DNA from 3 places in the Pseudomonas sp. DCA-1 genome. Region 1 is predicted to be linked to each of the others. Evidence: riboswitches for the same ligand, from Rfam matches in the RefSeq annotation. Region 1 holds a riboswitch; each other region holds the start of a gene.
The links. A riboswitch is a leader RNA that binds a small molecule or an ion and turns the genes downstream of it on or off. The one in region 1 is predicted to bind cobalamin.
Positions count from the first base shown of each region.

Region 2: linked by a shared signal. The riboswitch ahead of ACE4QZ_RS16775 (ABC transporter substrate-binding protein) and the one ahead of ACE4QZ_RS12720 (CbtB domain-containing protein) in region 1 are both predicted to bind cobalamin.
Region 3: linked by a shared signal. The riboswitch ahead of cobW (cobalamin biosynthesis protein CobW) and the one ahead of ACE4QZ_RS12720 (CbtB domain-containing protein) in region 1 are both predicted to bind cobalamin.

Region 1 is NZ_CP169881.1:2,717,983-2,720,237, forward strand. It holds gene ACE4QZ_RS12710 (cobalamin biosynthesis protein) at 1-364, opposite strand, end outside; gene ACE4QZ_RS12715 (CbtA family protein) at 364-1,050, opposite strand; gene ACE4QZ_RS12720 (CbtB domain-containing protein) at 1,060-1,248, opposite strand; cobalamin riboswitch at 1,342-1,565, opposite strand; gene ACE4QZ_RS12725 (GNAT family N-acetyltransferase) at 1,671-2,150, opposite strand.
Region 2 is NZ_CP169881.1:3,545,399-3,547,653, reverse strand. It holds gene ACE4QZ_RS16775 (ABC transporter substrate-binding protein) at 1-935, opposite strand, end outside; cobalamin riboswitch at 1,046-1,244, opposite strand; gene ACE4QZ_RS16770 (DUF1624 domain-containing protein) at 1,273-2,255, opposite strand, start outside.
Region 3 is NZ_CP169881.1:3,130,806-3,133,060, forward strand. It holds gene cobN (cobaltochelatase subunit CobN) at 1-231, opposite strand, end outside; gene cobW (cobalamin biosynthesis protein CobW) at 235-1,302, opposite strand; cobalamin riboswitch at 1,402-1,619, opposite strand; gene ACE4QZ_RS14800 (hypothetical protein) at 1,720-1,872, shown strand; gene ACE4QZ_RS14805 (hypothetical protein) at 1,869-2,231, shown strand.

The sequences.
Region 1 (2,255 bases):
CCGGGCCCAGTACCTGGCGCGTCAGTAGCAGGCTGGCTGTACCCTGCCGCTGGCTGGCCAGGGCCAGTGCCGCGCTCTCGGCTACGCCCCAGCAGCCGCTGTGCCGGTAGGCAGCGGCGGACCGGTGGCTGAGCAGTGGTTCATAGGGTTGCAGTTGCGCGACATGGTACAGCACCAAAGGCAAACCTAGGTGCTCTGCCAGTTGCAACAACCCGGGCTCGTCGGCCTTCAGGCTGATGCTTGCGATGCCGCGCAGGTCAGCCAACGCCAGGCCCTGGTCGTCCAGAGCCTGGTGCAGCAAGCGATGCAAGGTGTCCGCCGGGCAACCCTGGCGGCAGCCAAAACCGGCGTAGAAGGCAGGCATCAAGCCTGGCTGGAACGGCGGAACAGCCAGGCGCTGAGCAGGCCCAAGGCCAGCCAGAAGGCGGCGTTGGTCAGCCAGGAGGCGACTTTGAACTGGGTTTCCAATGCTTCGGGGGCCAGGCTTTCGTGCACCTCCGGTTGCGGCGCACCGATGACATGAGGCATGACCAGCAGCACGGCGCCCAGCGCCTTCAGCAGCCAGTGGCGGGCAAACACCAGCAAGGCCAGGCCCAGGGCTGTGGCACTGGCTGTACCGACCCACCAGGTCTGGCGTTGCCCCAGGTCGGCGGCCGCAGTACCTGGCAGTTCTGGTGGCAAGCCCAGGGTTGGGGCCAGGCAGAACACGGCGAAGCCAGCCAACCCCCACAATGCGCCAGTGGCGGCGCGTTTGGGCTCGCGAAGGCTGTACAGGGCGGCGAGGATCAGGGCGAAGCCGACCGCGACCACCAGGTTGCCGCCTGTGGTGGACAGCACGCGCTGCCAGCCGTCTTCCGGCGACCAGGCTTCGGCGCTGTGTTCATGAGCGGCCACTTCGCTACCGTGTTCGTGGTGTGCGGCCGGGGCCGAGGACTCGTAGGTTTCCGCCTCCAGAATCAGCGGAGCAACCCAGAAGCTTTGCAGCAAGGTCAGCAACAGGGCTGCAAGGAGCCCGCTGAAGCCCGCAGTACGGGCAATGCGCGTGATCATCAGGCGTACTCAGTGGCAGGGGAAGGCGGCGCTGTGGCGGGTGTCGTGGGCGGCGTTGTGCACGGCCTCGATGTGCGAGAACCCGGCAAAGTAGACCAGGCACAGACCCAGCAAGCTGGCACCGACGGCGATGGTTACACGCCGGCTGAGGGTAACGGGGGTAGCAAGGCTGTGTTGTTTGGCGCTGGTGACGGGCATGACGCGATCCTCTGCTTTTTTGTGGGCAACGGGCGAGCGCGGCAGCCCCGGACGTGGTCGCCCAAGGGAATGCAACAGCGCCCGCCCACCGCGGGGTGTTCATGAACGTCAGGCCGGTCTCCGGGCTTGCGAGGAAGAGCTGGGCTCCTGGAACGCGTCACCTTCCCATGCCGTACTACAAGGCACAGTGGTACAGACGCTTCACTCGCTTACCGTTGCGGGGGCAGCACCGGCATTGTCCGGCCCTGCAGAAGGGCCTGGGACGCACCGGTTTCCCGTTTCACCCCGTGAGGGGCACCTGAACGCGAGGCATAAGGAGAGCATGGGGCGGGCTTGGCGTCAATGTCATACACAGCGCGAGGCTGTCGAACAGCAGGTACTACAGGCTCAGGCCCGCAGGCAGAAGTGCAGGAACCGGGCGTTCACCCGCGGGCGAATGCCGCCAGCTTGTCGCCATCCAGCCGGTAACGCACCCACTCATCCTGCGCCTCGGCCCCCAGTTTCTGGTAGAAGCCGATCGCTGGCTCGTTCCAGTCCAGCACGCTCCATTCCAGGCGCCCGCAGTTGTTCGCCACCGCTTCGCGGGCAATGTGCTGCAACAACTGCCGGCCAGCGCCATCGCCGCGTTGTTCGGGGGTTACGTACAGGTCTTCCAGATAGATGCCATTGCGCCCGAGCCAGGTCGAGTAGCTGTAGAAGTACACGGCAAAGCCGATTGCACGGCCATCACGCTCGCACATCAGGGCGTGCACAGTGCTGCCTTCGTCGAACAGGCTGTGCTCGATGTCGGCAAGGGTGGCGACTACCTCGTGGCGAGCGCGTTCGTATTCGGCCAGTTCGGTGATGAAGGTGAGGATCTGCTCGGCATCGGTATGCACGGCAGGGCGAATGGTGAGGCTCATGGTGACGGCTTCCTTGGTCCGGATTGGCGATACAGTGATGTGTATCTACGTAATTTAATCAAACTGTACCAGTCGCTGGGAAAGGCGACTCCGGTAGTGTGACAG
Region 2 (2,255 bases), 830 kb from region 1:
ATGGCGTCGGCGTCAAGGATAATGATACGGTCGTGCTTCACTGCGTCCATGTTGCGGGTTACCGGATCACTGCGCAGGAATTCGAGCTTTTTCTGGTAGTCGTCGGCGGGGAAACGGCGGCGGTCCATGCGCGCGATGATCAGCCAGGTCGGATTGGCCTTGGCCAGGGTTTCCCACCCTACGCTTGGCCATTCTTCGCTGGACTCGACCACGTTGCGCACACCAAGGGTGCGCAGCATGAAGTCGGCGACACCCTGGCGGCCGGCCACATAGGGATCGATGTGAAGGTCGGCGCTGGAGAACCAGAACAGCGCCGAAGTTGCCGACAAGTCCTTGCCGGCCAGCCGCGCCCTGGCGCTGTCCAGATGCCCTTGCAACTCGGCGTTCAGGGCCGCACCGCGGTCCTGAACGTCGAAGATCTCGGCCAGTTGACTGACGCTCTTGTAGATGCTGTCTACCTGGAACGCTTGCAGGCGGGTGCCGTCTGCACCGACCAGGTTGTCCTTGCCTTCGCAGTCCGATGGCAGCACGTAGGTGGGGATCTTCAGTTCATCGAACTGCTCGCGGGTGGCGACCGAGCCCTGGGCACCGACCATCCATTCGAACTGCACCGCGACCAGCTGCGGGTGCTTGCCGACCACCGCCTCGAAGCTGGGTTCGTTGTCGGCCAGGCGTGGAACCTTGGCGTTCACTGCCTGGTATTCAGGCAATACGTTGTTGAACCACAGCGAGGTGCCCGCCAGCTTGTCACCCAGCCCCAAGGCATAGAGCAGCTCGGTACCGGCCTGGCCGATGGTGACGGCGCGCTGCGGTGCCTGAGCAAAAGTCTGCGGCTTGCCGCAGTTGTCGATCGTCAGCGGGTAGTGGGTGGCAGCGGCCTGGGCCAGGCCGGTGAGGCCTAGGCCCGCGAGCAGGGTGGCGAAACGGGGCAGCATGCTGGGCGATCTCCTATCGGACAGTTCTGGTGAGGAACGCACGGACAGGCATCGCCGAGCCCCAGCGGGTGGCTGGGGCAACACTGACGGCCAATCCCGGACACCCCGCCGGTTGGTGAATGCAGGCCGGCAGGTCTCCTGACTGGTGCGTCATGGCCTGGCTCCGGCCTTCCCGGGCGGTAGGCCCAGTGGCATGGGTGGAGCAGGCTCGGCACCTACAGTTGCGGGGGCAGTTCCGTTTGGCCCGTATTGGCGGGCCTGGGATTCCCTGTTAGTTCCGTGGTGGAAACCGGCGGCCCGCATGGTAGACCATCGCGGCGCCGGGGGAAAACGCTTTTCAGAAGTACTTCAGCCAGCTGATGTCGCGGCGGCGCTGTTTCAGCCGGGCGAACCCGCGCACCGGCAGGTACAGCGAAACCGCCAGCAGCACCGCGCCCAGCCACACCGCTGCAATACCGTCGAAACCGAAGTAGTCGCCATGGTTGAGCCCGAACAGCGCCACGCAGGCCAGGTACAGCAGCTTCAGCACATACAGGTGCAGCAGGTAGAAGAACATCGGTGCCGCACCGAACACCGCCAGTGCCGTGATCCAGCGCACTTGGCCGGCCCGCTCGAACGCGCGTAACAGCAGCAGGCCACAGCCCAGGGTCAGGGCCAGGAACAGAAGCGACGGTGGGTATTTGGTGATGTTGAAGAAGCTCATCAGGGTTTGCGTGAAGGTTGGATAACCGCTCCACGGCGCCTCACCGTAACCATTGAACATGCGCAGCAGGGCAAAGCCAAGCAGCGCGAGCAAACCGGCTACCTGCAGGTGTTGCTGGCGTTGTCCGGCATCGCTGCCACGGGCGAACCAGGGCCCCAGGCCGTAACCCAGGGCGATGACGCCGATCCAAGGCAGCACCGGGTAAGACGTGCGCAGGTGCAGGGTCTCGGAAAACGCCAGCCAGCCACGATCATGCAGGATTGCCCACGGCACATGCAGGGCTGACTCTACGCCGAAGTGCACGCCGTCGAGCAGGTTGTGGCCGGCGACGATGATGGCGCCCAGGGCGAGTAGCGCGGCGCGTGGCAGCCACACCAGCAGCGACAGGGCGATCATGCTGACGCCGATGGCCCAGATCACTTGCAGGTAAATCACGCTGGGGGGCAACTGGAAGGTCCAGGCGAAGTTGACCAGGGTGAACTCCAGCACCACCAGGAACAGCCCGCGTTTGAGCAGGAACGCCGAGACGTCGCCACGGCCCTGATACTTCTCGCCATACAGCCAGGCCGACAGGCCGGTCAGCAGGACGAACACCGGCGCACACAAGTGGGCGAGGG
Region 3 (2,255 bases), 410 kb from region 1:
GCGCAGCACCTGGTCGACATACAGGTCGACCGATGCATGGTTCTGCACCTGCATCGGGTTGGCCAGGCGCAGGCCGGGAAAGTCTTCGGGCAATTGCTCGGCGGTGTCGGCGAGCAATGCCAGGTGCGAATCGCCGCTGCAGAGAATCACCAGCTCGGCGGGTGTCTGGCCGAGGTCGGCAATGCTGTCATCCGGTACGAAACCACCGGGCTGGGTCCGCAGCAGGTGCATGGGTCAGGCGCCCAGTGCCTGGCGCAGGCGCGCTTCCAGCTGGGCAGCATCGAGGTCCTGGCCGATCAGCACCAGGCGGGTAATGCGCGGCTCGTCGGCACGCCAGGCGCGGTCGAAGTGCTTGTCGAAACGGGTACCCACACCTTGTACCAGCAGGCGCATCGGCTTGCCCGGGATGGCGGCGAAGCCTTTGGCGCGCAGGATACCGAACTCCACCACCAGCTGGGTCAGCGCATCGAGCAGCAGGCTTTCGTCGGCTTCAGGCAGGTCGATGGAGATGGAATCGAAAGCGTCGTGGTCATGATCGTCATGATCGTCGCCGTCGTGGTGGGAATCGTGGTGAGTTCGACGGCCATCGATATGTGACTCGGACTCGGCACCCACGCCCAGCAGCACGTCCAGTGGCAGCTTGCCGCTGCTGGCCTCGATCACTTTCACCGCCGGCGGCAGTTCTTCGGCCACCTCGGCACGCACCTTGGCCAGGCCTTCGGCGTCGATCAGGTCGGCCTTGTTCAACACCACCAGGTCGGCGCTGGCCAGCTGGTCAGCGAACAGCTCGTGCAGGGGCGATTCATGGTCCAGGTTAGGGTCGAGCTTGCGCTGGGCATCGACCTGGTCCGGGTAGGCGGCGAAGGTGCCAGCGGCCACGGCCGGGCTGTCGACCACGGTGATGACCGCATCGACGGTGCAGGCATTGCGGATTTCCGGCCACTGGAACGCTTGTACCAATGGTTTGGGCAGGGCCAGGCCGCTGGTTTCGATGAGAATGTGGTCGAGGTCGCCACGGCGTGCGACCAGCTCACGCATCACCGGGAAGAATTCTTCCTGCACGGTGCAGCACAGGCAACCGTTGGCCAGTTCGTAGACGCGGCCGCTGGCTTCTTCCTCGGTGCAACCGATGCTGCACTGCTTGAGGATTTCGCCATCGATGCCCAGTTCGCCGAACTCGTTGACGATGACCGCAATGCGGCGGCCCTGGGCGTTGTCGAGCATGTGGCGCAGCAAGGTGGTCTTGCCCGAGCCGAGGAAGCCGGTGACGATGGTGACGGGGAGCTTGGCCAGTGTTTTCATGTCGCATTGCCCTTGGCAGTGTGGCGCGGGCATGCAGGACGACAGCCGCGGGCCGGACCGGCCGGGCTTGTTCGCCACCGGATCACCCCGCCCGGTTGAAAGTCGAAAACGTGACGAGGCAGGTCTCCTGGCTTGCACCGTTCCATGCCCCCGTTCAGTTGAACAGCGGGCTGGCGGGATGACGCCTTCCCGCGCGCTGGCGCAGTGGCTGTGTCGATCCGTTGTCGGTGCTTACAGTTGCGGGGGCAGCCGCGGCTTGTACCGCGTTCCCGTCTTAGCTCCGGCCATGCCGAAGAACCTCGAAGTGGGCAAGGCTACGCAGTGGCTGGCGGGTGGTCAACCATTGCTGCCGGCTGGTCGACCATAAGGGCAGCAACTGCGCTACAGTGGCACTTTTTCAACGGACAAGGACGCCCCATGCCCCTCGCCCCCGCCCTACCGGTATTGCGCATGTTCTCCGCCGACAAGGCCAAGGCTTTTTACCTGGATTTTCTGCAGATGCAGGGGCAAGACCCGTTCGGCAACCGCCTGCGCTTTTGCCAGCAGATCGATGACGAGGCCAACCCATGAAGGCATTGGGCAAACGCGAGATAAGTCGCCTGGAGCGGGAGTTGGTCGCGTGCCTGACCGATGCCTGCGAAGCCGCCAAGGCGGAGATTGTCGGCTTCAGTTGGCTTACCCATCGCCTCGACCCCGAGGACTTTCCGAGCAGCCTGCGTATCACCTGGGTATTCGAGCAAGAGGCCGACAAGGCAGCGGCCGTGGTCGGTGATGCGAAGGCGCGCATGCTGGCGCTTACCGGCCTGGCGCTGGAGCAAGCCGGCATTCAGCTGGACCATCCGGCCTGGCATGTGCGATTCGACAGTGAAGAGGCCTGCGCGCACGGCCACGGCGGAGACTGGGCCAAGCGCTTGCAGACGCAGCGCTGAGCCCCAACCGGCAGCCGGTGCTTT